Regions from separate parts of the Sphingopyxis sp. GC21 genome, predicted to be linked through region 1. Evidence: predicted binding sites of a transcription regulator. Region 1 holds the regulator's gene; each other region holds the start of a gene.
The links. The regulator LexA, encoded in region 1, represses DNA repair genes until DNA is damaged. The targets are predictions, from matches to a motif close to GTTCCNCNCTTGTTCT.
Positions count from the first base shown of each region.

Region 2: a site for LexA is predicted at 2,443-2,458, ahead of MU856_RS15765 (DUF6771 family protein). Genes of this name have one in related genera too.
Region 3: a site for LexA is predicted at 4,049-4,064, ahead of uvrA (excinuclease ABC subunit UvrA). Genes of this name have one in related genera too.
Region 4: a site for LexA is predicted at 5,519-5,534, ahead of recA (recombinase RecA). Genes of this name have one in related genera too.

Region 1 is NZ_CP095845.1:930,130-937,511, reverse strand. Features, by position in the region: gene MU856_RS04430 (sensor histidine kinase) at 1-1,004, shown strand, start outside; gene moaC (cyclic pyranopterin monophosphate synthase MoaC) at 1,020-1,493, shown strand; gene MU856_RS04420 (molybdopterin molybdotransferase MoeA) at 1,490-2,680, shown strand; gene lexA (transcriptional repressor LexA) at 2,746-3,429, shown strand; gene MU856_RS04410 (hypothetical protein) at 3,550-4,125, opposite strand; gene gltX (glutamate--tRNA ligase) at 4,195-5,661, shown strand; gene MU856_RS04400 (citrate synthase) at 5,699-6,985, shown strand; gene MU856_RS04395 (aspartate aminotransferase family protein) at 7,079-7,382, opposite strand, start outside.
Region 2 is NZ_CP095845.1:3,269,007-3,276,388, reverse strand. Features, by position in the region: gene MU856_RS15790 (helix-turn-helix transcriptional regulator) at 1-265, opposite strand, end outside; gene MU856_RS15785 (hypothetical protein) at 563-688, opposite strand; gene MU856_RS15780 (SOS response-associated peptidase) at 699-1,352, opposite strand; gene MU856_RS15775 (hypothetical protein) at 1,383-1,892, opposite strand; gene MU856_RS15770 (hypothetical protein) at 1,911-2,240, opposite strand; gene MU856_RS15765 (DUF6771 family protein) at 2,242-2,433, opposite strand; gene MU856_RS15760 (nucleotidyltransferase and HEPN domain-containing protein) at 2,821-3,750, shown strand; gene MU856_RS15755 (autotransporter outer membrane beta-barrel domain-containing protein) at 4,412-7,382, shown strand, end outside.
Region 3 is NZ_CP095845.1:773,664-781,045, forward strand. Features, by position in the region: gene MU856_RS03690 (putative quinol monooxygenase) at 1-229, shown strand, start outside; gene MU856_RS03695 (hypothetical protein) at 385-936, shown strand; gene uvrA (excinuclease ABC subunit UvrA) at 1,146-4,037, opposite strand; gene MU856_RS03705 (M13 family metallopeptidase) at 4,272-6,347, shown strand; gene MU856_RS03710 (hypothetical protein) at 6,454-6,837, shown strand; gene MU856_RS03715 (UrcA family protein) at 7,108-7,382, shown strand, end outside.
Region 4 is NZ_CP095845.1:2,068,770-2,076,151, forward strand. Features, by position in the region: gene alaS (alanine--tRNA ligase) at 1-1,234, opposite strand, end outside; gene MU856_RS09970 (hypothetical protein) at 1,286-2,020, opposite strand; gene MU856_RS09975 (hypothetical protein) at 2,129-2,695, opposite strand; gene MU856_RS09980 (glutathione S-transferase family protein) at 2,709-3,332, opposite strand; gene MU856_RS09985 (agmatinase family protein) at 3,345-4,160, opposite strand; gene recA (recombinase RecA) at 4,367-5,443, opposite strand; gene MU856_RS09995 (response regulator) at 5,566-5,919, opposite strand; gene MU856_RS10000 (response regulator) at 5,912-7,382, opposite strand, start outside.

The DNA of each region.
Region 1 (7,382 bases):
ATTTCACCCGCTGGGCCGATCAGGAGCGCGAACCGGTGCTGGGGGTAATCGACAATGTCGTCGCCATCGCCAACGATGCAGCGGTCCGCCTGCTCGGACGCCACATCGTCGGCGCCGACATCCGCACCGCGATCCGCCATCCGGTGGCGGCCGAATGGCTGTCGGCTGGCGACGTCGACACGGGCGCGATGACCGTCGATCTCGCCGACTATCCGCGGCCCGGCCAGCGCTGGACAATGCGGATCGCGACGCTGTCGCACGGCGGCCGCATCATCTTTTTGTCCGACCGCTCGGCGATCGATGCCGCCGACCGCATGCGGTCCGATTTCGTCGCCAACGCCAGTCACGAACTGCGCACGCCGCTTGCCGCGATCCTCGGCTATGTCGAGACATTGCAGGACATGAACGACGAGGCCGATGCCCCGACGCGCAACCGTTTCCTCGCGATCATCGAGCGCGAGGCGCGGCGGATGCAGCAGCTCGTCATCGACCTGCTGTCGATCTCGCGGGTCGAAGCCGATCGCTTCCGCCGCCCGACCACCCCGGTCGATCTCGCCGCCATCGTCCGCCATACGCTCGCCCAGATGAAGGACAGTGCGGAGGCGCGGCCGCAGGACATTGTCGATCGCCTCGGCGACGCTGCACAGCCGGTGCTGGGCGACGCGGCGCAGCTCGGCCAGCTCGTCCACAATATCGTCTCCAACGCGATGAAATACGGCCGCCCCGGCACCCCGGTGACGGTCGAACTGACGCGCGAAGGCCGCCGCGTCCGTCTGTCGGTCCAGGACGAAGGCGAAGGGATCGCGCCCGATCACCTCCCGCGCCTCACCGAACGCTTCTACCGCGTAGACGAAGCGCGCAGCCGCTCGGTCGGCGGCACCGGGCTGGGGCTGGCGATCGTCAAGCACATCAGCGAACGGCATAACGGCCAGCTCGATATTCAAAGCGAAGTTGGTAAGGGCACACGCGTGTCCGTGTCCTTCCCGCTGTCCGAAGCGCACTGACAAAGGACCGCATCGATGACGAACCGACCAACACATCTCGACGAAAGCGGCGCGGCGCATATGGTCGATGTCGGCGCGAAGGCCGCGACCGGTCGGCGTGCCGTCGCCGGCGGCCGCATCACGATGACGCCCGAAGCGCTCGCCGCGATCCGCGCTGGCGACGCGCCCAAGGGCGATGTGCTGTCGACCGCGCGCATCGCCGGCATCATGGCGGCCAAGCGAACCGCCGAGCTGATCCCGCTCTGCCACCCGCTGGCACTGACCAGCGTCGCCGTGGACTTCGACTGGGAGGCCGATGGCATTTCGGTCCGTGCGACCGCCGCGACGACCGGGCCGACGGGGGTCGAGATGGAGGCGCTAACTGCCGCGTCCGTCGCATTGCTGACGCTCTACGACATGGCGAAGGCGCTCGACCGGGCCATGGTAATCGGCGATATCCGCCTGCTCGAAAAGAGCGGCGGCCGGTCGGGCGACTGGCGCGCCGCATGAGCGCGCTGCTCGCGGTCGAAGAGGCCCAGGCGCGGCTGCTGGCGCTGAAGCCGCCGCTCGGCGCCGACAATATCGGCGTGGCGCAATGCGCCGGGCGCTATCTTGCACAGGACGTCGTCGCTGGGCGCGACCAGCCCGCCGCGGCGCTGTCGGCGATGGACGGCTATGCGATCCGCTTTGCCGATCTGCCCGGTCCGTGGACGATCGCCGGCGAAGTCGCCGCCGGCACCGCGCCCGCCCACGCGCTCGGCCCCGGCGAAGCGATCCGCATCTTCACCGGCGCGATGCTGCCGGCCAATGCCGATACCGTGGTGGTGCAAGAGGATGTCATCGCCGATGGCGCGCGCCTGACGCTCACCGGCGATGGCCCCGCGTCGCGTGGACGCCATGTCCGCGCCCGGGCAAGCGATTTTGCAGCGGGAGCGCATTTGCTCACGGCGGGATGTCTCCTCTCTCCCGGCGCGCTCGCCGCCGCCATCATGGGCGGTGCGGGCGACCTGATCGTCGGGGGACGCCCGCGCGTCGCGATCCTGACGACAGGCGACGAACTGGTCGCGCCCGGGCGTGCGCTCGCGCCCGGTCAGATACCCGACAGCAACGGCACGATGCTCGCCGCGATGCTCGCCGCCGAACCCGCCGACGTCACGCTGCCGCTGCGCGCGCGCGACGATCGCGGCGTTCTCGCCAATATATTGGGCGATATGGCGCGGCGGCACGATGTCATCGTTACCGTTGGCGGCGCGTCGGTGGGCGATCACGACCATGTCCGCGGCGCGCTCGACGATGCGGGCGGGCAGCTCGATTTCTGGAAGATCGCGATGCGCCCCGGCAAGCCGCTGATCGCCGGCCGGATCGGCGACGCGATCCTGCTCGGCCTGCCGGGCAATCCGTCCTCGGCGTTCGTGACCACGACGCTCTTTCTGCTACCGCTCGTCCGCTACCTTGCCGGGGCGGCCGCGCCGTTGCCGGAGGTCAGCCAGGCCCCCCTCGCGGTTCCACTCGGGCCCGGCGGGGCAAGGCGCGATTATCTGCGCGCGCGCCTCGACAAGGGACTGCTCACCCCCTGCGACGGACAGGACAGCGGCCAGACGCAACCGCTGATCTCTGCCAACGCGCTGATCGTCCGCGATATCGGCGCAGCACCCCGCGCGGCGGGGGAGCTTGCAAACTATATCGCGATCGCTTGACAAGTTCCGGTCTGTTCCACTATCGTTCCCCTTATGTCCAGCAACGCCATAATGGAGAACGACCGATGTTGACCGCGAAGCAGCACGAACTGCTCCACTTCATCCAGGAACGGCTCGACGCCAGCGGCATCTCGCCGTCGTTCGAGGAAATGAAGGAGGCGCTGGGCCTCAAGTCGAAATCGGGCATCCACCGGCTGATCAGCGCGCTCGAGGAACGCGGCTTCCTGCGCCGCCTGCCCAATCGTGCGCGTGCGCTCGAAGTGTTGAAGCTGCCCGATGCGGCCAAGCCCAAAACGCGGAGCGACAGTGACAATGTGGTGCCGCTGCGCAAGCCCGCACCGGCGCTGAAGCCCATCGCCGCGAACGACATTATCGAAGTGCCGCTGCACGGCAAGATTGCCGCCGGCGTCCCGATCGAGGCGTTTGAGGATTATAACCGGCTCGCCGTTCCCGCCGCGTTGCTCGGCGCGGGCGAACATTATGCGCTCGAAGTATCGGGCGACTCGATGGTCGAGGCGGGGATTTTCGACGGCGATTATGCGCTGATCCAGAAGGCGAGTACCGCGCGCGAGGGCGATATCGTCGTCGCGCTCGTCGACGGACAGGACGCAACGCTCAAATATTTCCACCGCGAAGGCCGGATGGTGCGCCTCGATCCCGCCAACAGCGCCTATGAACCGCAGCGTTACGAAGCCGATCGCGTTATGGTGCAAGGTCGGCTGTCGGGACTGCTTCGTCGTTACCACTAAGCTCGTGCGGGCGACGCCATGGATGCGTATCGCCCGCGCGCAGCGCCGAAACGAGCCGCGGCTTTGTGCCCAGATAGAGCACAAGGCCGCCGCTTTGTTCCAGCGTATCGCGGTCGATCGTCAGCCAGCGCGCGACGCATTCGCGCGGTAGCCAGCGTTCGCTGATGACCACATCGGCGGCGGCGCAGGCGGCCGCCATCTCCTCACCCGCGATCCGGTCGCGCCGTGCGCGGCGAGGATGACGCGCGGCGCATCGCCTCTGCCCTGTGTCCAGCGGCAGAAATCGCGATTGCAATCGACATGGTCGAGATCGCCGAGCGCAACGAGCGGCGTGTCGATCCCCGCCGCTTCGGCCATCGCGTCGCGTACGAAATCGCCGGCACGATCGCGCAGCATGGCATAGCCGCCGCCCGGCACGGCGGCCGCGATATGCCGCCCGTCGCCGGTCACGAGCAGGTCGGGGCGCGGCTGTGCGAGCAGCACCGCCATCCCCGCCATGGCGCAAAGAAGCCCGATCCATTGCGCCGCGGTCGGCAAAGCGACCCACAGCGCGATCCCCGCGCCGAAGGCCACGGGAAGCCAGAGCGGCAGCCGCTCGCACTCGGTCTCCAGGCGCCTCTCGAGCGCCGCCGGCAAGGCGCCGAACCATGAAAGCGTTTGCGCGGCAATGGGCGTTTGAAGCGTGCTTGTCGCCATGCTAGGGGCAGCCCCGAAATCCGCCGCGGTCCCTGTTCGCGGCCGGCAGCCTGAGTGAAAGAGGCCAGAGTGGCAACCGAAAACAAAACCGAATTGGCAAAAGCGACCCCCGAAGCGACGGGCGCCGCCGTCGTCACCCGCTTCGCCCCCTCCCCCACGGGATATCTGCACATCGGCGGCGCGCGGACCGCGCTGTTCAACTGGCTTTTCGCACGCCATCACGGGGGCAAGTTCCTGCTGCGGATCGAGGATACCGACCGCGCACGCTCGACCGACGCCGCGATCGACGCGATTCTCGACGGGATGCAGTGGCTCGACCTCGATTGGGACGGCGAGACCGTCTATCAGTTCGCGCGCGCGGCACGCCATGCCGAGGTTGCACACGAGCTGCTCACCAAAGGCGCGGCCTATCGCTGCTATCTGACGCAGGATGAACTCGCCGCGATGCGCGCCGAAGCGCAGGAAAAGCGCATCCCCTTCCGCGTCCGCAGCCCGTGGCGCGACCGGGACGACGGCGATCCCGCCGCGCCGCACGTCCTCCGCCTGCGCGCGCCGCAGGACGGTGCGGTGACGATCCACGACCGCGTGCAGGGCGAGGTGACGGTCCAGAATGCCGAGCTCGACGATTTCATCCTGCTCCGCAGCGACGGCACCCCGACCTATATGCTCAGCGTCGTCGTCGACGATAACGACATGGGGATCACCCATGTCATCCGCGGCGACGATCACCTGAACAACGCCTTCCGCCAACTCGCGCTGATCCGTGCAATGGCGTGGCGCGAGCCGGTTTATGCGCACGTCCCGCTGATCCACGGCGCCGATGGCGCAAAGCTGTCGAAACGCCACGGCGCGCTCGGCGTCGATGCTTATCGCGACGAGCTTGGCTATCTGCCCGAGGCGGTGAACAATTATCTGCTCCGCCTCGGCTGGGGGCATGGCGATGCCGAAATCATCAGCCGCGAGCAGGCGGTCGAATGGTTCGATCTTGCGAATGTCGGCCGCTCGCCGTCGCGCTTCGATTTCAAGAAGCTCGAGAATCTGAACGGTCATTATATCCGCGAGGCCGACGATGCCCGGCTTGCGGGCCTGGTGGCGCCGCGCATCGAGACGCTGGTCGGCCGCGCGCTCGACAGCGACGACCGCGCATTGCTGGCGCGCGCGATGGACGTGCTCAAGCCGCGCGCCAAGACGCTGGACGAGATTGCCGAGGGCGCCGTCTTCCTGTTTGCTGTGCGTCCGCTGGCGGTCGAAGAGAAAGCTGCCGCGCTAATCGCCGAAGCCCCGGAAGGCTTGCTGGCGAATGTCACCGACCGCCTGCGCGCGCTCGGCGACTGGTCGCACGATGCCATCGAGGCGGCGGTGCGCGAGACGAGCGAGTCGGCCGGAGTTGGCCTTGGCAAGCTGGCTCAACCGCTGCGCGCCGCGCTGACCGGCCGCACCGTTTCTCCGGGCATTTTCGACGTCTTGCTGCTATTGGGGCGCGACGAGAGCCTGGCGCGACTTGACGCAGCGCACAATTATCCGGCAGGGGCGTAGCCACTCACTCTCCCGCCCGCAGATCAGGGGAAAAAATATGACCGACCAGACCGCGAAAATCACCCTGGGCGACAAGATTGTCGAGAGTCCGGTGCTGAAGGGCACCGTCGGCCCCGACGTCGTCGACATCCGCAAATTCTACGGCCAGACCGGCGCCTTCACCTATGATCCGGGCTTCACCTCGACCGCGAGCTGCGAGTCGAAGCTGACCTATATCGACGGCGACGAAGGCGTCCTGCTCCACCGCGGTTATGCGATCGGCGATCTTGCCGAACATTCGACCTTCATGGAGGTCGCCTATCTGCTCCTGAACGGCGAATTGCCGAGCGGCGACGAGCTGGCGAAGTTCGATACCACGATCACGCGCCACACGATGCTGCACGAACAGCTTGCGACCTTCTATCGCGGCTTCCGCCGCGACGCGCACCCGATGGCGATCATGTGCGGCGTCGTTGGCGCGCTGTCGGCCTTTTATCATGATTCGACCGAAATCCACGATCCGCACCAGCGCATGATCGCGAGCCACCGCCTGATCGCCAAGATGCCGACGATCGCGGCGATGGCCTATAAATATTCGGTGGGTCAACCCTTCATCTATCCGCAAAACGACCTCAGCTACACGCATAATTTCCTGCGCATGACCTTCGGCGTTCCGGCCGAGGAATATGAGGTTGATCCGGCGGTCGTCCGCGCGCTCGACCGCATCTTCATCCTGCATGCCGACCATGAGCAGAATGCGTCGACTTCGACCGTTCGCCTTGCGGGTTCGTCGGGCGCCAATCCCTTCGCGTGCATCGCGGCGGGCATCGCCTGCCTGTGGGGACCGGCGCATGGCGGGGCCAACGAAGCCGCGCTCAACATGCTGCGCGAAATCGGCCGCCCCGAACGCATCCCCGAATATATCGCGCGCGCGAAGGACAAGGATGACCCGTTCCGCCTGATGGGCTTCGGCCACCGCGTGTACAAGAATTACGACCCGCGTGCGACGGTGATGCAGAAAACCGTGCGCGAGGTGTTCACCGCGCTCAAGGTCAACGATCCGGTCTTCGACGTCGCGCTGCAGCTTGAGGAAATGGCTCTCAACGACGATTATTTCGTCGAAAAGAAGCTCTTCCCCAATGTCGACTTCTATTCGGGCGTCATCCTGTCGGCGATCGGCTTCCCGACCACGATGTTCACCGCGTTGTTCGCGCTCGCCCGTACCGTCGGCTGGGTCGCGCAGTGGAACGAGATGATCTCGGACCCCGCGCAGAAGATCGGCCGCCCACGCCAGCTCTACACCGGCCCGACGCAGCGCGCCTACGTCCCGGTCGACAAGCGCTGAGGACGGACCGGGAGCCTGTCCCGGTTCAGAATCGATTGCAGAAAGGGGCCGCATGTGCGGTCCCTTTTTTGTGCGCCCGCCAGAGCGGAGCCGTCAATCGATGCGCTCCAGAAGCTCGGCAAGCTTGCCGAACATCGCGTCGATCTCCGCCTTTTCGACGATCAGCGGCGGCGACAGCGCGATGATGTCGCCCGTCGCGCGGACCAGAAGCCCATTGTCGAAGGCGGCGTGGAACAACTCCATCGCCCGCGCCGTCGGGGCGCCGGGTCGCGGTTCGAGCTCAATGCCGGCGACAAGCCCGATCGAGCGGATGTCGATGATGTGGCGCCGCCCCTTCAGCCTGTGCGCCGCATCCTCCCAATAGCCGGCGAGTTCGTTCGCCCGTTCGAACAGCCCC
Region 2 (7,382 bases), 1.5 Mb from region 1:
CGAAGCCGGTGAGCGATCGCTCGCCGGCGCGCCGGATCGGGTCGGTTGAGCGGAGGTCGAGGCCGATATAAATCCGCGCCCAGGCCTCGGGATAATTATGGACAAGGATTGACGCGTTATCGCCGCCGCGTCGTTCGAAGGCGAGTGCGAAATGGTCAAAACCCATACGGTCTGCGGCTTTCGCGAGCGCCGAAAAAAGATGGTCTTCATGCCCGGCGCCTGAAATTTCCCGGGCGAGTTCCTCTGTCAAATAAAACTGCTTCACGTCGATAATCGGCCGCTGGCGCGTTCCCGACCCGGCTGCCCGCGATCCGCTCCCTGGGGTCGAGCGCCGCCGGTTCCTCTCCGGGACGCGCGAGATTGGGACAAGTCACCGACGGGTCCTGATATCGCGCGCCGGACGGCAGTCTTCGCTGCCTCGGCGCGGCGATCTATCGGTTCCAACGGTCTAACGTCCCGAGAAGTGACGTAAAGCCTGTGCAAGTAGAAGATGGGACCATTTTGACATGTCATTGGCCTGACGGCCATGCGATGCGATGTCCCCGCTGCGCGAGCTATGCAGTCAGTCGCCGGTGAGCGACCGAACCGCGCCGATAATTCCAGCGATGAAGGAGCCCGCCACGATCACCGCGGCGAGCCAGAACTCGATAGCAACGGCGCGACGCTTCCACCTGGGTTTATCGGTCATCGGAACCGCATCACGGAAAGAGGTTTGGCGCCTCAGCCGGCGGGGCCTTGCGGCTGAACCATGGCACGTCGGTCCGCTCGACGGCGAGGCGGTCTGCGGGAAATTTGGCGACCAGCGCCATCGCCTCTTCGGCAGGCGCCTGGAGCCAGGCTTCATGATCTTCGGGGTGCAGAATCACGGGCATGCGGTCGTGAATATGAAACAATTCCTCGGTCGCATCGACCATCACGCCCGTATAGCAATCGCCCCATTCATCGCTCGGACGCCAGAGACCCGCCCAGGCGGCGAGCGGCTGGTCGGTGACGCTGATCCACGTCCGCGTCATGCGTCCTTTCTCGCCTTCGGCTTCGGCGAAGGAGGTGAAGGGAATGAGGCAGCGATGCGCCGGGTTGGTAAACCAGGGACGCCAGAAGGACATCAGCTTGTCGTCGCGGGCATTGTTGACGGGTTTCGGCTTGCTCGTGGGCTTCATATGCTTGAGCCGCACCGGAAAGCCCCAGGTCATCGCCTGCAGGACGCGCTCGCCGCCGTCCTGGCGGACCACGAAACCCTGACCGCCGGGATAGACGTCGCCTGGCGAGACATTGGTGGCCTGCGGCCGGCGCGCCCTGAAATAGGATGCCACTTCGTCAACCGAGCTGTTCAGCGTCACCAGATTGCACATTGACGGCTCCAGGTCAGGGACGGCTCACGGTCAGGCTGCCCCCAGCAGAGCCCCGAAGCTCTGCTGGATCGGCGGCGCGATTCTGAAGCTATTCTTGGGGAAGCGGCGCAACATGTCCAGCGGCGGTCGCGCGCGCTCGAGCCAGTCGAAAAGATCCTCGGGGTGAACCACCGCCACATGGCGGTCCTTATAAGGTGCGAGATCGTCGTAGGCAGCGACGGTGAGCGCCGCGAAACTGCCCGGCCATTCGCGGTTCTCCGGTCGCCAGACCGCCGCGATGCCCATCAACGGTTCGCCGATCAGGCTGGCCGAATAGATTGTCTTGCCCTGCTTCACCAATCCGAAGGCATCGGCAAGCAGCAGACAGGGCCGATCGATGATCGCAGTCTCGGACTTGAGCAGCGGAATCTGGATGACATCGGGATCGCGCGAAGGCAAACCCCAGTGGAGCTCCTTCTCGCGCTCGCGCACACCGTCCCAGATCATCACGCGATGCGACCTGCCGATGCCGATGAGGGCGTCGTCGCCTTCTATATCCATCGGTCTGCCTTTCGCTGGCTAGGCGCGGAAACGGCTCAGCGCGCGCTTCCATTCGCGCTCGTCGGGCATCGGCAGCCGAATGTCGTCCTTGCCAGGCTCGACCAGGTCGAGCCGGACCGGGCGTATACGCTTGCCCGTTCGCGCCTTGCAGCGCGCGCACCAGAATTTCTCGCGGGCGCGCCTAAGATCATCGTCCCACATCTTGCGCTGGAACAGCCACCAGAGGCCATAGGGATCGAAGCTTGCGCCATGCCCGCAGCGGCAAACGGGCCTGACCGCCTGATACCAGGCCGCCGCTTCGAATAAATGTGTGGCGCGCCGCTGCCCGTCTTTGGTCCAGCCGCCCACGTCACAGCGACAGCCCGAGCTGGTCGATATGCGCGGGCTCGCCATTCTCGCCCAAGCTTTCTGCGATCGCGCGCGCCAGCTCGAATGCTGCCTCGACGCGGACATGGCGGGTGGGTGCGGTAAGGCCCACGCGCGCCCAGCCGGGCGCAGTGAGCAGTGTTTCGGCGACTCGGGCGGTATCGATTCTGTCCATGCATCAATGAGAACATAGGAAGAACATTTTGGCAAGTCCGCGTGCATGTCCGCCATGCCGACATGGTCTTCCGCCACGGCGCGGCCCCGACCGGCGCGCCGCCGCCTGCTGAGCCGACGCGCGCAAAATCCCGCAGGGGCATTCCGCCCCGACCGGACCGCGATCGCAAAGCCGCGCCCTTCAAGCCAACGAGTGGCTGATCGACGCCATGCCCACCGGGCTCATCGTCTTCTCCGGCACCGGCATCCGGGACAATCTCGTCGACAAGGCACGGGCGTTCGGCATCCCTGTCTGGGATTTTCGTATCCGGGATCCGGCATCAGGTGTCGATCTGGACATGACCGCGCTTGCCATCGGGCAAGCATGTGCCCACAGAAGAAAGGAGCGATGCGGAACGATCTCGACCATCTCCCGGCCAACAAGCAGCGCGAGCTCGAGCGCGTGAAGGCGATCATCTTCGAAGAATTCGAGGATGCATTGGCGCTCGGCACGATGAGCTGGAAGAAGAAGGGGCGGATCGACAAGATCATCCTCTACGGCAGCTATGCGCGCGGCGGCTGGGTCGACGAACCGCACACGGCGAAAGGCTATCGCTCGGACTTCGACCTGCTCATCATCGTCAGCGACAAGCGGCTCATCGACAAGGTCGATGTCTGGTCGAAGCTTGACGACCGGCTGACCCGGGAACTTCTGATCGACCGGACCCTCAAGACACCGGTGAATTTCATCGTTCATACGCTGCAGGAGGTGAACGACGGGCTCGCGCACGGGCGCTATTTCTTCATGGACGTCGCGCGCGACGGGATTGCGCTTTACGAGGCCGACGACAAGGCCTTGCATCAGCCGAAGCCGAAGACGCCTGACCAGGCGTTGGCGATGGCGAAGGAATATTTCGAGGAGTGGTTTCCTCAGGCAAACGCTTTCTTCAAAATGCATGAGGCAGGACGCGCCGAAGGTGTCTTCAAGCAGGCATCATTCGTTCTTCATCAAGCGGCGGAGAGCCTTTATCATTGCGTTCTGTTGGTGTGCACTTTCTATTCGCCCCACGTTCACAATCTCGGCTTTCTGCGGACGCAGGCCGAGCGGCTCGATATGCGTCTCGTCGACGCGTGGCCGCGTGAGCTGAAGGCCGATCGCGCTCGCTTCGAGAAGCTCAAGGAAGCCTATGTGAAGGCCCGCTACTCGAAACATTATCGGATCAGCGAAGCGGACCTGCTGTGGCTTGCGGCACGTGTCGAGGAACTCGGCCGGGCTGTTCATGAAATCTGTTCGGAGCGCATTGCCGAGCTTGAGGCAAACTGTCGCGCGGCGGGATAATCTCTCCCCGATCAATCTCGTACCCGAGTTGGTTGCGCCGAAAACAATGTGTTGCCTGATGGCACCACGCTGCAAGATTCCGTTACGGAAGCCTGAATCCGCTGGCGTTTGATTTCGGCTCGACTATTGCGCGTTCCGCGACCCAAATGGAGGGCTCCTCCATTCTCCTGCGGCGACTCCTTTGGGGTCGCCGCTTTTGCAGGGGAGCTTTGCGCCCGCATCTCGCCCTTTCCACGGCGAATTTTCGTAGCGAATGCCGCCATTCAGTTCGCAAGCGGTCCCGTGGCTCGGATGTCAGAACGTTGAATGCGGCATAGGAGCGGTGAGAATCGTCCCGCGCGAGAGCGCGAGCGACCGGGGCTACGTACGATTGCGCACCGCGACACGCTCGATATCGAGCCGCAGCCTCGAAAAGCCCTGACCCGTTCGCAGCATAGGCAGCAAAGGGCAAAGGCCTGAAAGCAAACCAAATCGGTTGAACGCCCGTACAGCATCGATGGGATCGCGGATCCAGTCCCGTCGCCACCCGAATCCACTAATTGCAACAGCTTGCAACTAGGTCTGGTCGGCCAAATCGCGGCAGTCAGGAGACCGACCGGACGGCGCGTGAGAGACGTAGCTCGCTGGTCGCATCTGTCCTTCCAGCCTCGAGGTACGACTCATGATCTCCACAGCCAATCCGGTGCTGCGTCACCGCGCGCTCTTGCTCGGTAGCAGCGCGGTGCTCGCCCTGGTTCTGGTGCAGCCCGCCGCAGCCCAATGCGTCGTCGCGCCCAACAACATTATCAGCTGTTCGGGCGACAATGATGCCCAGCAGACGCTAAACAACGGTGGTTCGTTGACGGTGACCACCGAGCCGGGCTTCAGCATCGACAGTCCGGACAATGGACTGGTGATGTCGGGCACGGGGTCGCTGATCTATAATGATAGCAACGCATCGACCATCATCGGTCGGGGCTATGACGGAATCGCCGTCGGCAACGGCGGGGGGGCGTCGCGGATCGAAATCCGGACCGCTGGCGACGTTACCGGCGGGGGCCGCGCCGGGATCATTACCAACAATCTGGGAACCGGCGGGGTGCTCGTTGAGGCGACCGGCACGGTCACGGGCGCTTTGACCGGCATCACGATCGTCGCGCTTGCCGGCAGCGGCGGCGATGCCGAGGTGATCTCGAACAATGCCGCGGGCGGTTCGTCGGGCATCGGGGTTGAAAACCGCGGCGGCACCGGTGCGATCCGCATCACCTCGACCGGAACCGTCCAGGCGACCGGGAGCGAAGGCTTCGCGATTCTCGGCCTCCATAGCGTCCAAGGCGCCGGCGGCGATCTCGTGATCGTCGCGAACGATATTTCGGGGGCGGGCGGCGGCATCAACGTAAGCAATGCCGGTGGCGCCTCGACGAACATCACCGTCAATGGCACGCTCAATGTCGCAAGCCGCCAGGGCATCAGCGTCGGCAATGGCGCGGCGGCAAACGACATCGTCGTCACCGTGCGCGGTAGCCTTACCTCGGGCGCCACGGGGATCGCGATCAGCAATCAGGGGCGGGGGCAGACTATCGTCACCGCCGAGCAGCAGATACGCAGTAATAATGTGCGCCCGCAAGAGGCTGCGACGAGCGGCAATGGCATGAACATCACCACCGGCGGAAGTGCGGGCGATATCATCGCCGGAGTGGCCGGCGTCGAAGGCCGCGCCGGCATAGTGATCCGCAATCTGGGGCAGGGAGCGCTGACCCTGAGCGCATCGGGCCTCGTCGAAGGCCGCGAAGGCCGCGGCGTCGAGATCGTCGGAGGGCCTGCGAGTGGTGCGATCGACGTCGATCTGGCCGATGCGACCGGGAGCGACGGCGTCGTCATCACCGCCATTGGCGAGGCTGCAGGCATCGATTTTACTTCGAACGGAACGCTCACGGGCACTGCCGGGGATGGCGGCTTTTTCCAGAGCGCGGGCGCGATGCGTATCGACGCGCTGGGCAGCAGCGGGGCGCGGCACGGGCTTGCGATGATTCATGGCGGACCAGGCGAGGCACTGCTCGTCTCGCGCGGAACCGCAACCGGCGGGGAGAATGGCATTGCCGCCGAGACGCTGGGCGGATCCGCGGGCACGATGTCGCTTGACGTCAACGACGTGTCGGGCGGTGAATTCGGCGTGTCGATCCTCACCCGCGAGGCGGGCGGGGCGACGTTGATCACCCGCGGGCTGATCAACGGCGGCATTGCCGCGATCAATTCGGTTGCAGACAATGGCGGAGCGTTTTCGCTCACCAATCTCGGCACGATCCGCAATGCGTCGTCCGCATCCGCCGATCTGGCGATCCAGGCCGCAGGCGGGGCGGTTGATATTCTCAACAACGGCAGCCTGCTGGGCACAATCCGGCTCGACGGAGGCGTTGTTGCGCCCGACCCGGAGCCCGAAAAGCCGCAGCGCGAGCTTCGCGTCGGCGCGCGCAGCGCCTTCATCATCGCCGAGGTCGCCGATGTCGAGGCAAGCCATCGCCTGACCAATGCCGGGACTTGGAACAGCATCGGCGGGGGCAGCGTCTTCGGCGGCGCAAGCGATGTGCTCGTCAACGCCGCGGGCGGCCGGTTGATCGGCGGCGTATCGGCTGCGACGGCGGAGACGACCGATTATTCCGGGCTCGAGACGCTGATCAATCGCGGCACGATCACGATGGTCGATGGCGGCGTCGGCGATGTCGTGCGAACGAGCGGCGATGCGGATTTTATCGCCGGATCGGTGCTCGCGGTCGACGTCGGTGGTGGGGGAGCGGATCGGTTCGTCGCCGATGGTGCAACGCTGATCGAAGCCGGGGCGACGCTGCAGGTCACCAGTCCGCAGGCGCTCGTGATCGGCACGCGATACACGATCCTTGAATCGGCAGGGGGCGTCACGGGGAATTTCGCGCTCGATAATGCCCGCACTTCAGCCTTTCTTGGCTTTCGTCAGGGTAGCACGCCGACCACGATCTTCGTCGAGTTGGCGCGCCTGCGTGCCTTTGCCGCAGCCGGGCTGAGCCCCAACCAGGTGGCGGTGGGAGGCGCGCTCGACGGACAGGCCGCAAGCGACCCTCTGGCCGCCGCAGCGCTGCTGCTGCCGACCGATGCCGCAGCGCGCGCGGCCTTCGATGGCCTGTCGGGGGAAATCCACCCGGCAGTCCGCACAGCGATGGCCGAAGATTTGCGGTTGCCGCGTAATGCCGTGCTCGAACGGCTCCGCTCGCCGCAGGGCGGCGCGGTTTGGGGCCAGTTCTTTGGCAATTGGGGCGAAAATGACGGGGCGGGCGGCACCGCCGACCTTGACCGCAACACGATCGGAGGGCTGCTCGGGGTCGATTTCGGCGTCGGCGACACGGTCGTGCTTGGCGCCGCAGGCGCCTATCTCGAAACCGACCAGACCCTTGCCGAGCGCGCCAGCGACGCGAAACTCAAGAGCGTGCACATTCTGGGTTATGCAGGCGGCAGCTTTGGCAATCTGTCCCTGAAGGCTGGCGTCGGATATGCAAGCTATGATGTGAGCACCAGGCGCTTCACTGCATTTCCGGCGATCGGACAGACGCTGACCGGCACTTACAAGGGCTCGGTATTCCACGGCTTTGCCGAAGCGGGTTATCGCATCGGACTAGGTGAGG
Region 3 (7,382 bases), 160 kb from region 1:
TCTGGCGCAACATTGCCATATCGATGCCGTGCCTCGACAGGCTGGGGATGGCTCGGCTTATGAATGTCTGACGTTCGTCGAGGAGTGGGAGAGCGTCGATGCGGTGCGCGCCCATTTCGCGCTGCCCGCCTCGCGCGCCTTCGTCGCCGACATGCGCGCCCTCTCGCCGCAACCGCCCGCGATCCGCATTTATGCCGCCGAGGATATTACGGCGAAGCTGATGGGGTAAATCTCCCCTCCCGCTTGCGGGAGGGGTTGGGGGTGGGCCGCGCGCCGGTGCGCGCATCCGATGTTGATTGCCCACCCCGCTGCGACTAGCGAACGGGTTCGCAAATCTCGCAGCCCCTCCCGCATGCGGGCGGGGAGAGATCAGGCCGGGGGCATATGACGGGGTTCGAATTCAGCTTTTCCTTTTTCGGCCTGATCCTGGGCCTCGCGCTGGCCGAGGGGCTCGGCGGGCTGGCGCGCGCGCTCAAAGCCAGCCACCGCGTCCGCATCGGCTGGCCGACCGCGCTGCTCGGCCTGTTCGTGTCGTGCGACGTGGTGACCTTCTGGATGTTCGGATGGAATCTGCGCGAGCTGTTGCCGCTGAACTGGCCGATCCTGTTCGGCGGCTTCGTCGTCACCGCGGTCTATTTCGTCGCGGCGAGCCTGGTCTTTCCCGACGATCCGGAGGCGTGGGACGACCTCAACGCCCATTTCGACAAACAGCGGCGGCTGGTGATCGGCGGCGTCTTGCTGGCCAATATCGCGCTGGTCGCCGTCACCTGGGCCTTTGTCGGACTCCCCAGGGCGGGCTCGTTGCGTGCCTTCATCCTCGCATGGTCCTTCTTCCCCGTCGCCGCGCTCGCGATCGCGGCAAAGGACCGCCGTATCGTCGTCGCCTGCCTGATCTGGCTCCTCGCGCTCTATCCGCTGTCGGCGGTGTGGCATTGATCCTTTAAAAATCATCACCCCGGACATGCTCGGCGGTCATGGCCTTGGGACAGGTGGGCAAGTGTTCCCCGGCGAAAGTCGGGGCCATGACAGGGTGCGACACGTCATCTGGGCCCCGGCTTTCGCCGGGGATCACAATATCGATGCGGGCTTGCCCCGCGTTCGTCGGCCCAGACCTGATCCTGGATGACAGGAGAGGGGGCCGCGCCCTATCTCTCCAGCAACGGCGCCAGATACTGCCCCGTGAAGCTGCGCGGTTCCTTCACCACCTGTTCGGGGGTGCCCGCCGCGACGATCTCGCCGCCCTTGACCCCGCCTTCCGGGCCGAGGTCGACGATCCAGTCGGCGGTCTTGATGACGTCGAGATTATGTTCGATCACCACCACGCTGTTGCCCTGATCGACGAGCGCCTGCAGCACTTCGAGCAGCTTGCGCACATCCTCGAAATGGAGGCCGGTCGTCGGTTCGTCGAGGATGTAGAGCGTCTGTCCGGTCGAGCGGCGCGAGAGTTCCTTGGCGAGCTTCACCCGCTGCGCCTCGCCGCCCGACAAGGTCGTCGCCTGCTGCCCGACCTTGATATAACCGAGACCGACGCGGACGAGCATCTCCATCTTGTCGCGGATCGCGGGCACCGCCTTGAAGAACTCCGCCGCATCCTCGACCGTCATGTCGAGCACGTCGGCGATGCTCATCCCCTTGAATTTCACCTCGAGCGTTTCGCGATTGTAGCGTTTGCCGTGGCACGTCTCGCACGTAACATAGACGTCGGGAAGGAAGTGCATCTCGATCTTGATGAGGCCGTCGCCGGTGCAGGTTTCGCAGCGCCCGCCCTTGACGTTGAAGCTGAAGCGGCCGGGCTTGTAACCGCGCGCCTGCGCCTCGGGCAGCCCCGCGAACCAGTCGCGGATCGTCGTGAAGGCGCCGGTGTACGTCGCGGGGTTCGAGCGCGGGGTGCGGCCGATCGGCGACTGGTCGATATCGATCACCTTGTCGCAATGCTCAAGGCCGGTCAGGCTGTCGTGCGGCCCGGCGACGAGCCGCGCGCCGTTGAGCGTCCGCGCCGCGCTGGCATAGAGGGTGTCGATGACGAGGCTCGACTTGCCGCTGCCCGACAGGCCGGTGACGCAGGTGAAGGTGCCGAGCGGGATCGTCGCGGTGACATTCTGGAGGTTGTTGGCGCGTGCGCCCTTCAGCACCAGGTCGAAGCCGTTACCGGGGCGGCGGTGCGTCGGCACTTCGATCTTCTTCGCGCCGGTGAGGTAGGCCGCGGTCAGGCTCTTCTTGTTCGCCAGCACCTGTTTCAGCGTGCCTTCGGCGACGATCTCGCCGCCGTGGACGCCCGCGCCGGGGCCCATGTCGACGACATAATCGGCGTGGCGGATCGCATCCTCGTCATGTTCGACGACGATGACCGTGTTGCCGAGGTCGCGGAGGCGCTTCAGTGTCGCGAGCAGCCGGTCGTTGTCGCGCTGGTGCAGGCCGATGCTCGGTTCGTCGAGGACGTAAAGCACGCCGGAGAGGCCGCTACCGATTTGTGACGCAAGACGGATGCGCTGGCTTTCGCCGCCGCTCAGCGTGCCGCTGGTGCGGTTGAGGTTAAGATAATCGAGCCCGACATTGTTGAGGAAGCCGAGCCGCTCGTTGATCTCTTTCAGGATCGCCTTGGCGATCTGGCGCTGCTGATCATTGAGCTTCTCGTCGAGCGTGCTGAACCAGGCTAGCGCGTCGGCGACCGAGCGCTGCGCGGACATGCTGATGTCCTCGCCCGCGATCTTTACCGCGAGCGGTTCGGGACGCAGGCGCGCGCCGTGGCACGTCTCGCATGGCTGTGCGGTCTGATATTTGCCCAGTTCCTCGCGCATCCACGCGCTTTCGGTCTGGAGCATCCGGCGGTTGAGGTTGCCGATCACGCCCTCGAACGCCTTGTGCGTCGTATAGGTGCGCCGGCCGTCCTTGAAGGTCAGCTCGACCGGTTTGCCGCCGCTGCCATAAAGAATAATGAGCTGCACCTCGCCGGGCAGATCCTGCCACGGCGTGTCGAGGCCGAATCCATAGGCTTTGCCCAGGCTTTCAAGCACCTGCATATAATAGGGCGAGGGCGGGTTCGATTTCGCCCACGGCACGACGGCGCCTTTTTTCAGGCTGAGCGCATGGTTGGGAACGACGAGTTCGGGGTCGAATTCCAGCCGTTCGCCGAGCCCGTCGCATGCGGGACAGGCGCCCTGCGGCGCGTTGAAGCTGAACAGCCGCGGTTCGATCTCGGCGATCGTGAAGCCCGAAACGGGGCAGGAAAATTTCTCGGAAAAGATGATGCGGTTGGCCGGGATGCCGGCGCCTTTCATGGCGCCGCCGACTTCGCCGTCGCGCCCCGGAACGTCGCCGTCGGCAAGGTCGACATAGGCGAGCCCTTCGGCGAGTTTCAGCGCCGTCTCGAAACTGTCGGCAAGCCGCGTCGCGATCCCCTCGCGTACGACGATGCGATCGACCACGACCTCGATGTCATGCTTGTATTTCTTGTCGAGCGCCGGGGCGTCCTCGATCTCGTAAAACTCGCCGTCGATGCGGACGCGGGTGAAGCCGTCCTTCTGCCACTGCGCGAGTTCCTTCTTATATTCGCCCTTGCGCCCGCGCACGACGGGCGCGAGCAGATAGGCGCGCGTGCCCTCGGGCAGGTCCATCACCCGATCGACCATCTGGCTGACCGTCTGCGCCGAGATCGGCTCGCCCGTTGCGGGCGAATAGGGAATGCCGACACGCGCCCACAGCAGGCGCATATAGTCATAGATTTCCGTGACGGTGGCCACCGTCGAGCGCGGGTTACGGCTCGTCGTCTTCTGTTCGATGCTGATCGCCGGCGACAGCCCGTCGATATGTTCGACGTCGGGCTTCTGCATCATTTCCAGGAACTGGCGCGCATAGGCCGACAGGCTCTCGACATAGCGCCGCTGACCCTCGGCATAGATGGTGTCGAAGGCGAGGCTCGACTTGCCGCTGCCCGACAGGCCGGTGATGACGATCAGCGCATCGCGCGGCAGATCGACGTCGACGCCCTTCAGATTATGCTCGCGCGCGCCGCGCACCGAAATATGGGTGAGACTCATGGGGAGGGTATGTTCCAGATTTGTTCCGGCCGCGCAAGAGGGCGCCGCTCGCTCGAACGCCTAGATAGGAAGCGGCTGCTTTGCGCGCAACGGGGCGGCGATTCCACCAACGAACGAGTGCGTTCGACCAGCGGCCTGCATCTTGCTTGACCTGCGATTGGCGCGGGCGGACAAGTCGCCATGGCCTGCGGCGGATCGGCCCTTGAACCGTGCGCGGGGGTAGGAGACTGGGGAATGAAGATGTTTTTGGGCGGCACCGCTGCCGTCGCTATCGCCGCCGCGCTGATCGCAGCACCTGTTCTGGCCCGCAATGCTGGCGCCGACGCTTCCTTGGTCGCTGCGACCGATGCTGCGGCCGGCGCCGAAGACGGGTCGCTCAAGCCGCTGACCTTCGGAAGCTGGGGCGTCGATCTGGGCGCGCGCGACACGTCAGTAAAGCCGGGCGACGATTTCGACAAATATGCCAATGGCGCATGGTTCGCGCGCACCGAAATTCCGGCCGATCAGGCATCGGCCGGCGTCGATTACGCTGTCTATAATCTGACGCAGCGTCAGCTCCGCCAGCTCGTCATCGGCGCACCCGCGACCAGTCAGGTCGGCGGGCTTTATCAAAGCTTCATGGACGAAAAGCGCGTCGCACAATTGGGCACCAAGCCGCTGATGGCCGACATCGCTGCCGTCGCGGCGATCAAGGACAAGAGCGAAATGGCGCGCTTCATGGGCGCGTCGCAGGGAAGCTTCGGCGCCTCGATCGTGGGCGGCGGCCCCTATGCCGATCCCGACACGCCGACGGTCAACGTGCTGTGGCTCGGGCAGGGCGGGATCGGGCTTCCCGACCGCGATTATTATCTGAACGAGAGCTTCAAGCCGCAGCGTGAGGCCTATCGCGCCTATATCGCGCGGACGATGAAGATGATCGGTAACCCCGATCCCGAAAAGGCCGCCGATGCGGTGCTGGCGTTCGAGACCGAGATCGCCAAGGTGAGCTGGGCGATCGCCGAGCGCCGCGATCTGGGCAAGATCAACAACCCGATGTCGTCGGAGGCGCTGGCCGCCTATGCGCCCGGGCTCGACTGGAGCGCCTGGTTCGCGGGCGCCGACATTCCGGCGCAGAAGCGCATCATCGTCAACGAAAATACCGCGATCCGCGACATCGCAGCGCTCTATGGCAAGACGCCGCTCGACACGCTGAAGCTGTGGCAGGAATTCCATGTCGCCGACAATGCGGCCAATTATCTGTCCGACGACTGGGTCGACAGCCGCTTCGAATTCTCGAAGGCGCTGAGCGGCGTGACCGAGATGCGGCCGCGCTGGAAGCGCGGGCTGCGCCTTGTCGATAGCAGCCTGGGCGAGCTGGTTGGCGAGGAATATGCGAAGCAATATTTCCCGCCGAGTGCCAAGGCGAAGATGGAAACGCTCGTCGCCAATCTGAAGCTGGCGATGGGCGACCGCATCCGCGGCAACAGCTGGATGGCGCCCGCCACCAAGGAAGCCGCGCTCGCCAAGCTGGACAAGATGGACGTGATGGTCGGCTACCCCGACAAGTGGCGCGACTATTCGGGGCTCAAGATCGATCCCGCCGACCTCTACGGCAATGTGAAGCGCAGCGCGGCGTTCGAATATGCCTATCAGCTCGCCGACCTGGACAAGCCGGTCGACCGCAAGAAATGGTCGATGAACGCGCAGGAAGTGAACGCCTACAACGGCGGGCTTGAAAACAAGATCGTTTTCCCGGCCGGTATTCTGCAGGCGCCCTATTTCAGCGAGACGGTCGACGATGCGGTCAACTATGGCGCGATCGGCGCCGTGATCGGCCATGAAATCACTCATGGTTTCGACGATCAGGGGCGCAAGATCGATGCGAGCGGCGCCGTGCGCGACTGGTGGACCAAGGAAGATGCCGCGCGCTTCGATGCGCAGGCCAAGGGCTTCGGCGCGCAATATGCGACCTATGAGGCGGCGCCGGGTGCGTTCATCAACCCCGATCTGACGATGGGCGAGAATCTCGCCGACCTTGCGGGGCTCGAGGTCGCCTATGACGCCTATCACCGGTCGCTGAACGGCAAGGAAGCGCCAGTGATCGACGGGCTGACCGGCGATCAGCGCTTCTTCCTCGCCTTTGCGCAGGCGTGGCGTGACAAGGCGCGCGAGGATGCGACCAAGCAGCAGGTAGCGAGCGACCCGCACAGCCCGGCGCGCTGGCGCATCATCGGTCCGCTGCGCAACGTCGATGCCTGGTACAAGGCGTTCAACGTCGCGCCGGGGACCAAATATTATCTGAAGCCCGAGGATCGCACGCGCATTTGGTAAACCGGCGGCGCCCTTTTATCCCCTCCGCGCAATGCCGCTGGTCGCGGAACGCAACTTGCGGCAAAGCGTTGGACGGGCAGGGAGCTCGGTTTAAGGAGATTTCTTGATGACCAGATCGATTTTTGCCGCCGCGGTCGTCGCGGCGCTGATGAGTTCCGCGCCGGCGATGGCTCAGAAGCTGCCAGACGGCACGACCGCTCAGGAACGCGCGGATACCGCGAAGCTGAATGCCGAGCAGCTCGCGAAGGCCGATGCCGAAACCGCGCGCTATCAGCAGAGCGTTTCGCAATATGAGCAGCAAAAGGCTGCGATCGCCGAGCAGGCGGCCGCTGCGCAGGCGAAATATGCCGACGAAACCGCCGCTTATGAAGCGGAAAAGGCTCGCGTCGCGGCGATGGCCGCCGAAGAACGCCAAAAATGGGAAGCCGATGTCGCGGCATGCAAGGCGGGCGACACCAGCCGCTGTGCCAAGCCGCAGCCCAAGGAATAGTGCTGCCAATCGGCACGCGATCCCGTGAGATTAAAGGGGCTCCGACGACAGGTCGGGGCCCCTTTTTATTGGCGCGCTTCCGTTCGTCCGTTGGTCGCCCTTTGTAGGCGCTTCATCTTTCAATCGACTCGTCGCTGGGGCTGATCGAAGCGCGTATGAATGGCGCGAAAAATTGGCGCATTCCGTGGGTTGCGGGATGCGAGGCGACCAGACTTCCCCGGTTACGGCGCAGCGTGTCCCGCATCCCATAACGGATGAGAGGACTCTCCCATGTCACACCGTATTGCCAAATATTTGCTCATGACAGGCGCCGCTGCATTGTCGGCAGGCGCCGCCGCCCCGGTCGCGACTGCCGCCGAGGCGCGCGTCGCGGATACCGATGATGCGCCGACGGTCATCGTGCCGTACGGCGATCTCAATCTGAGCAGCGTCAAGGGCCGCGCTCGGCTGGAAACGCGCGTACGCATCGCCATTCGCGGCATGTGTCGTACCGATCCCCGAGCGACGCTGTCTCAGCGGGCGCAGGAACGCGACTGCATTGTCCA
Region 4 (7,382 bases), 1.1 Mb from region 1:
CGATACCCTGCGCCCGCAGCGCATCTTCGGTCAGGTCATAGGGAAAGCCGAAGGTGTCATAGAGCTTGAAGGCGACATCGCCGGGCAGCGTCGCGCCCTTGCCCATGCCCACGGTCGCCTCGTCGAGGAGCCGCAATCCCTTGTCGAGCGTCTGGCGGAACTTGACCTCCTCGCGCTCCAGCGTCTCGGCGATCAGCGCCTGCGCGCGGATCAGCTCGGGATAGGCCGCGCCCATCTCGGTCGTCAGCGCCGGGAGCAGTCGGTACATCAGCGGATCCTTGGCGCCGAGTAGATGCGCGTGCCGCATCGCGCGCCGCATGATCCGGCGCAGCACATAACCGCGCCCTTCGTTCGACGGCAGCACGCCGTCGGCGATCAGGAAGCTCGATGCGCGCAGATGGTCGGCGATGACACGGTGGCTCGCCAGGCTTCCGCCCTCGGCGGCAACGCCCGTCAGATCGACCGACGCTGCGATCAGCGCCTTGAACGTGTCGATGTCGTAATTGTCGTGGACGCCCTGCATCACCGCCGCGATGCGTTCCAGCCCCATGCCGGTATCGATGCTCGGGCGCGGCAGGTCGACCCGCTGCCCATCCGGCATCTGCTCATATTGCATGAACACCAGATTCCAGATTTCGATGAAGCGGTCGCCATCCTCTTCGGGCGATCCCGGCGGGCCGCCCCAGATATGGTCGCCATGGTCGTAAAAGATTTCGCTGCACGGCCCGCACGGACCGGTGTCGCCCATCGACCAGAAATTGTCGCTCGTCGGGATACGGATGATCCGCTCTTCGGGAAGACCCGCAATCTTGCGCCACAGGTCGAACGCCTCGTCGTCGGTGTGATAGACGGTCGCGGTCAGCTTGTCGGCGGGCAGGCCCCAGGTCTTGTGAACCAGCGTCCAGGCATGGTCGATCGCCTGTTCCTTGAAATAGTCGCCGAAGGAGAAATTCCCCAGCATTTCAAAGAATGTATGATGCCGCGCCGTATAGCCGACATTGTCGAGATCGTTGTGCTTGCCGCCGGCGCGAACGCATTTCTGCGACGACGCGGCCGTGCTGTACGGACGCTTCTCCAGCCCGGTGAAGACATTCTTGAACGGCACCATGCCCGCGTTGACGAACATCAGCGTCGGGTCATTGAACGGCACCAGCGGTGCCGACGGTTCGATATGGTGGCCGGCCCCGGCAAAATAGTCGAGGAACGAGCGGCGGATGTCGTTGGTCGATGTCATGCGCGCGATCTAGTGCCGGATCGTCCGTTACTCAAGCACAGACGCGCAGCATCAGCGCTGGCAGAGCCGGTCGAGCTGCTGCCCGGTCAACCCCTGCTGGTTCACCAGCGCCTGCGAGATGAACTGCACATCATATTGGGCGATGCGATATTCGCCTTCGCGAACGCGCTGCACCAATATCCCGCCGCACGTTCCGGCAATCCCCGGATGATCGTCGAGCACCGAAAACAGGACATAGGCGCCGGGATATGCGGCGCCACCTGGATTGTTGCTCCACGCGACGAATTGCGGCGTCATCGATCCGTCGCCGGTCTGGAACTGCGTGGCGCCGGCATGCAGGTTTGCCCAGTCCTTCGGCGTGATTTCCGCCAGCGGGTCCATCATCGCGATCCCGGCCTGATCGCCGCGATCGAGCCGGTCGAGGAAGCGCGTCACGAAGCTGGTCGCCGCCGCCGTATCGGCGTCGCTCGCCTTCCAGTCCGCCGGAACGGGCTTGTAGGGATCGGTCGCGGGATCGTAGCAGAAGAATTTCTGCCGCAGATTTTCGATCATCATGACATTGCGGGTCGTATCGACGCGGCTGTCGAAATTATACCGGCCGAAACGCACCTTCATCTTGCCGCAGCGCTGCGCCGCAATCCGCTGGACCTCTTCCATCGTCGTCGTCAGCCGCGCCGCCTCGATATCGGCGACATCGGCGCTGAAACCACCCGCGGCCAGCTTCTCGACGCGAATTGCGGGCTCGCCCGCCGCCGCAAGCAACAGCGCCAATAGCAGACCTGCCATAACCCCGAACTCCCCCCGCCTTCCGTCGATCGGATGACCGCAGGCCGATATTGCGGACAACGGGCGCGCGCCGCAAGTCCGATGAGGGCTGGCTCAGCGCCACTGCGCTCAAAAAGCGGTCGCGATGCCCTTGCCCAGATAGCAGGGAAGCTGATGCAGCACGTCGGCCTTGGGCACCCCGTCCTCGATCAGGGCAGGCGGCACTTCCGACGTATCGACGCGCACGACGGTGAAGGCGGCACGGGGCGCGCTGCGATGGACGACGACATAGCCGCAATCCATCGTGCCATCCTTGCGATCGCCGCGAAAATCGAACGCGGCATAAAGGCCGGGCGGCTGTCCCGCCGGGTCGGCATACCAGGTCAGGCGCAGGATGCGCAGCGTGCCATCGGCCCACAGCGCAGCCCGCTTGCGCAGGTTCATCTCCCATTCCAGCCGCGGGTTCGACGCCTGAAACGACAGGCGCAGCATCGCATAGGCCGCCTCATAGTCGCGCTTCGCCAACGCCATCGTGAACCCGGTGAAGCGGTCGATCGCGCCCTCCTCGTCGGCTGGGGCGGGCTCGAAGCTCTTACCCGCGGGTACCACGACGTCGCGCTCGACCCCGGGCCCCAGAACGGGCGGCGCGGCCGCCAACGGGGTCGCCGCTGTGAATAGTGCGGTCAGGAGCAGCACGCCAAACCGGCGATCAAAAGACAAAATAATCGCCCCCGCGTTCGCGCGCGCGCTGCCAGGCGGGGCGCGCGTGGCACGCCGCGACGAAGGCGGCGAGGCGCGGATAGCGATCGGCACCGTTCATCGCCGCAACCTCGGCCGGGAAGCTCAGCATGATGTCGGCAGCCGACAGGCGATCGCCGATGAAATGCCCGGCGTCGCCGATCTCGCTTTCGAGATAGGCGAAATGCGCGCCGAGCTGTTCGTCGATCCGCGGTCGCAGCGGCGCCGCAGCATCGCCGAGGCGGGCAACATAGAGATTGAGGAGAACAGGAGTCATGGCCGAACCTTCGGCAAAGTGCAGCAGCTCAAGGTGCCGGACATGATTGTCGGTGCCGCGCGGCGGGATCAGGGCGTCACCGCCATGGCGCTCGCACAAATATTCGACGATCGCGCCCGATTCCTGGATCACCCGCCCGTCGTCCTCGAGCAGCGGCGATTTGCCGAGCGGATGGACGGCTTTCAGCTCGGGCGGCGCGAGGTTGGTAACGGCGTCGCGCTGATAGTGGCGAATTTCGAATGGAGCGCCGATTTCCTCGAGCAGCCACAATATGCGCTGCGACCGGCTGTTGTTCAAATGGTGGACGATCAGGCTCATCGCATTCTCCTCTTATCCGCGCCAATATCCGTTGCGATCGATTAACGCCGCCAGCTCGCGCACCAGCTTGGCGCCGACAATAGCGGTCACGCCGCCGATGTCGCGGCCCGGATGATGTTCGACGATGTCCGCGCCGACGATCGGCGCGCACTGCCGGTGCAGCACCGCGAGCAGTTCGCGCACTGTCAGCCCGCCGGGCTCGGGATGCGCGACGCCGGGCGCCGCCGACGGATCGAGCCCGTCGAGGTCGATCGAGATATAGAGCGGGCCGCTCAGCACCGGCACCGCTTCGGGAACCAAGCCCGCCATCGGGACGATCTCGACGCCGAAGCGATCGGCTTGTGTGGCGCAATGGCGATTCAACGTGCGGATACCGACCTGGACCAACCGCGCGGCAAGGCCCGCTTCGCATATCCGGGCAAAGGGCGACGCATGGCTGCGCGGATTGCCGCCGAAGTCGTCGTACAAGTCGGGATGCGCGTCGATGTGCAGGATGTTGAGCGGACCGAAACAAGCGGCGGCGGCTTCGACGAGCGGAAATGTCACCGCATGATCGCCGCCGAGCGCGAGCGGAATTTCGCCATCCTCGTGCAGCATCGCGACATGGCGCCGGATCGCGGCATCGTCGTGTGCGACATGCTCGGTCAGCGGCAGGTCGCCATCGTCAGTGAAGGCGATATCCGTGCCGATTTCGGGACCGAGCTCGCTTGCCATATTGCCGCGATCGCTGCGCAGCGCCGCACGGATCGCCGCAGACCCGCCCGCCGCGCCGCGTTCGAAACTACTGTTGACGTCGGTCGGCAAACCGAAAAGGCGGATCGCGGGCATCGAGCCTGTGTAGTCCTTGCCCCTGAACACGCAAGCCGGGATGCGGTACACGCCCCCGCCAGCATGGTCAGCGGCGGCATGGTCAACGGCGGCCGGGCCGACCTGCCAAGAGAGGGGTCGGGCAGATCCAAGGAGGCGTGCCGGAGAGGCACGGACCCGCCGCCGTTCGCCGGCGAGCCGTATTGCGACGGCTCGCCGGATCCGGATTAGATATCGTCGTCGTCCGCGTCGGGGCCGGTCATCATCTCTTCGGCCACCGCATCGGTGCGGCTGCGGATCGCCTTTTCGAGCCGTTCCATCAGTTCGGGATTTTCGGTCAGGAAATTCTTCGCATTTTCGCGGCCCTGACCGATGCGGATCGAATCATAGCTGAACCAGGCGCCCGATTTTTCGACGAGACCGGCCTTGACCCCGAGGTCGAGAATTTCGCCGATCTTCGAAATGCCCTGCCCGTACATGATGTCGAATTCGACCTGCTTGAACGGGGGCGCGACCTTGTTCTTGACGACTTTGACACGCGTGGTGTTGCCGACGATTTCGTCGCGGTCCTTGATCTGGCCGGTGCGGCGGATATCGAGGCGGACCGAGGCGTAGAATTTGAGCGCATTGCCGCCCGTCGTCGTCTCGGGATTGCCGTACATCACGCCGATCTTCATGCGCAGCTGGTTGATGAAGATCACCATGCAGCGCGAACGGCTGATCGAGCCGGTGAGTTTGCGCAAGCTCTGCGACATCAGGCGCGCCTGAAGGCCGACATGGCTGTCGCCCATCTCGCCTTCGATTTCGGCGCGCGGGACGAGCGCCGCGACCGAGTCGACGACGAGCACGTCGATCGCATTCGAGCGCACCAGCGTATCGACGATTTCAAGCGCCTGTTCGCCCGTATCGGGCTGCGACACGATCAGCTCGTCAATGTTTACGCCCAGCTTCTTCGCATAGACGGGATCGAGCGCATGTTCGGCATCGACGAAAGCCGCGGTTCCGCCGGTCTTCTGCGCTTCGGCGATGCAATGCAGCGCGAGGGTGGTCTTGCCCGAGCTTTCGGGACCGTAGATTTCGATAACGCGGCCACGCGGCAGACCGCCGACGCCGAGCGCGATGTCGAGCCCGAGCGATCCGGTCGAGACCGCCTCGACCTGCATCGCTTCCTTCGATCCGAGCTTCATCACCGAGCCCTTGCCGAACGCGCGATCGATCTGCGCGAGTGCGGCGTCGAGCGCCTTCTGCCTGTCTGTGCTGTTCACTGATTTCCCCGATTCGACGAGTGATAATTGTCCGGCCATGACCGTTCCTTTCCAGCTCTAGAGCGAAGGCAGAACCACCGCAACGCCAGAGCTGTGTACGCTATTTGTTCTATAGGAACAAGTGGAGAACAAATATTTTTGCGCTATCGGCGAGGCGCGCGCTATTCCCCGAAAAAACCATCCAGAACGGCCTCGATTTCGGCGATACGGAACGGCTTCGTCACCAGCTTGCGGTTCGCATGCGGCGCGGGAATCACGTCGCCGCCGCCTGACGTGAAGGCAAAGGGAATCCCCCGCTCCGCCAGCGCATCGGCGACCGGCCATCCCTTTTCGTCGCCCAGGTTGATATCGACGAGTGCGCCCGCCACCGGCTGCGACGCGACTACCGCGAGCGCTTCCTCGTTGGTCGTCGCCTGCGCCGGTTCGGGATAGCCGAGCGCGTCGAACATATCGACGAGCATCATGCCGATCAGGACATCGTCTTCGACAAGCAGGATCAACCTGTCTTCAGCCATGACCCACCCTATGCGCCGCATCGTCGAGCGCCATCGATACTGCTTCTGCAAGCTGCGCAACCGAGAAGGGCTTGGGCAGGAAGGCGACATCATCGATGTTGATCGACTGGCGCAACTGCTCCTCGGCATAGCCCGACATGAACAGCACCGGCAGGTTCGCCCGCTTGGCGCGCATCGCGCGGACCATCGTCGGCCCGTCCATCGTCGGCATCACAACGTCGCTGATCACCAGGTCAATCTTGTCCATCGCGGCGAAGCGTTCAAGCCCCTCTTCGCCCTGCGAAGCGGTAACGACCGTATAACCCGCGCGGGTCAGCGCCCGTTCGGCGACGGCCCGCACCATATCCTCGTCCTCGACGAGAAGGATGGTACCGGTGCCCCACTGGCTTTTCTTCGCCTTCGCAGCCGGCGGCGGCGTTGCCGGCACGCCGCTTTCGGCTCGGTGGACCGGCAGGTAAATGGTGAAGCTGGTCCCCGCGCCCGGTTTGCTGTCGGCAAAGATAAAGCCCGCCGATTGTTTGATGATGCCATAGACCGTCGACAGTCCCAGCCCTGTCCCCTTGCCGACATCTTTGGTCGTGAAAAAGGGTTCGAAAATTTTAGGCAGCACTTCGGCCGGAATGCCGGTCCCCGTATCGCCGACCTTCAGCGCGCTGTAATCGGCGGGCGGCATGAATTCATTGCCCATCTGGCGAACTTCAGCGGCGGAAACGGGATAGGTTTCGATCGTCAACGTCCCGCCGCCGGGCATCGCGTCGCGCGCATTGACCGCAAGGTTGATGATGACCTGCTCTAGCTGCCCGGGGTCGGCGCGCACCGCACCCAGCCCGCGGCCATGATGCACCGACAATTGCACCGTATCGCCGATCAGCCGCTTGAGCAGATGCGACACTTCCGAAATCACGTCGGGAAGCTGCAATATCTGCGGCCGCAACGTCTGCTGGCGCGAAAAGGCGAGCAACTGCCGCGTCAGGCTCGCCGCGCGGTTGGCGTTGCTGCGGATTTGCTGAATATCGTCATAGTCGCTGTCGCCCGGCGTGTGCCGCATCAGCATCAGATCGCAGCTTCCGAGCACCGCGGTCAGGATATTGTTGAAATCATGCGCGACGCCGCCCGCAAGCTGGCCGACCGCCTGCATCTTCGATGCCTGCGCCACCTGCCGCTTGAGGCGCGACTCTTCGCTCGAATCCTTGAGGCTAAGCAGAACCGCCGCCTCGCCCAGCCCGCGCACGCCGACGACGCGCATCGACACCGGTTCGTCGCCTTGTCCGGCCAGCCGGATCGACAGATCGCCGCCGACCTGCTGCCCGCTGCTGTGACGGCGGATCATGTCGGCGAGTGGTCCCTTGTCCTCGCCGACCACAAGATCGCCGGGGTAGCGCGGCCTCTTGCCATCGGCGACGCCCGCGGCGCGCATGAAAGCGCGGTTCATGTACAGAAAGCGCCCGTCGCGATCGACGAGC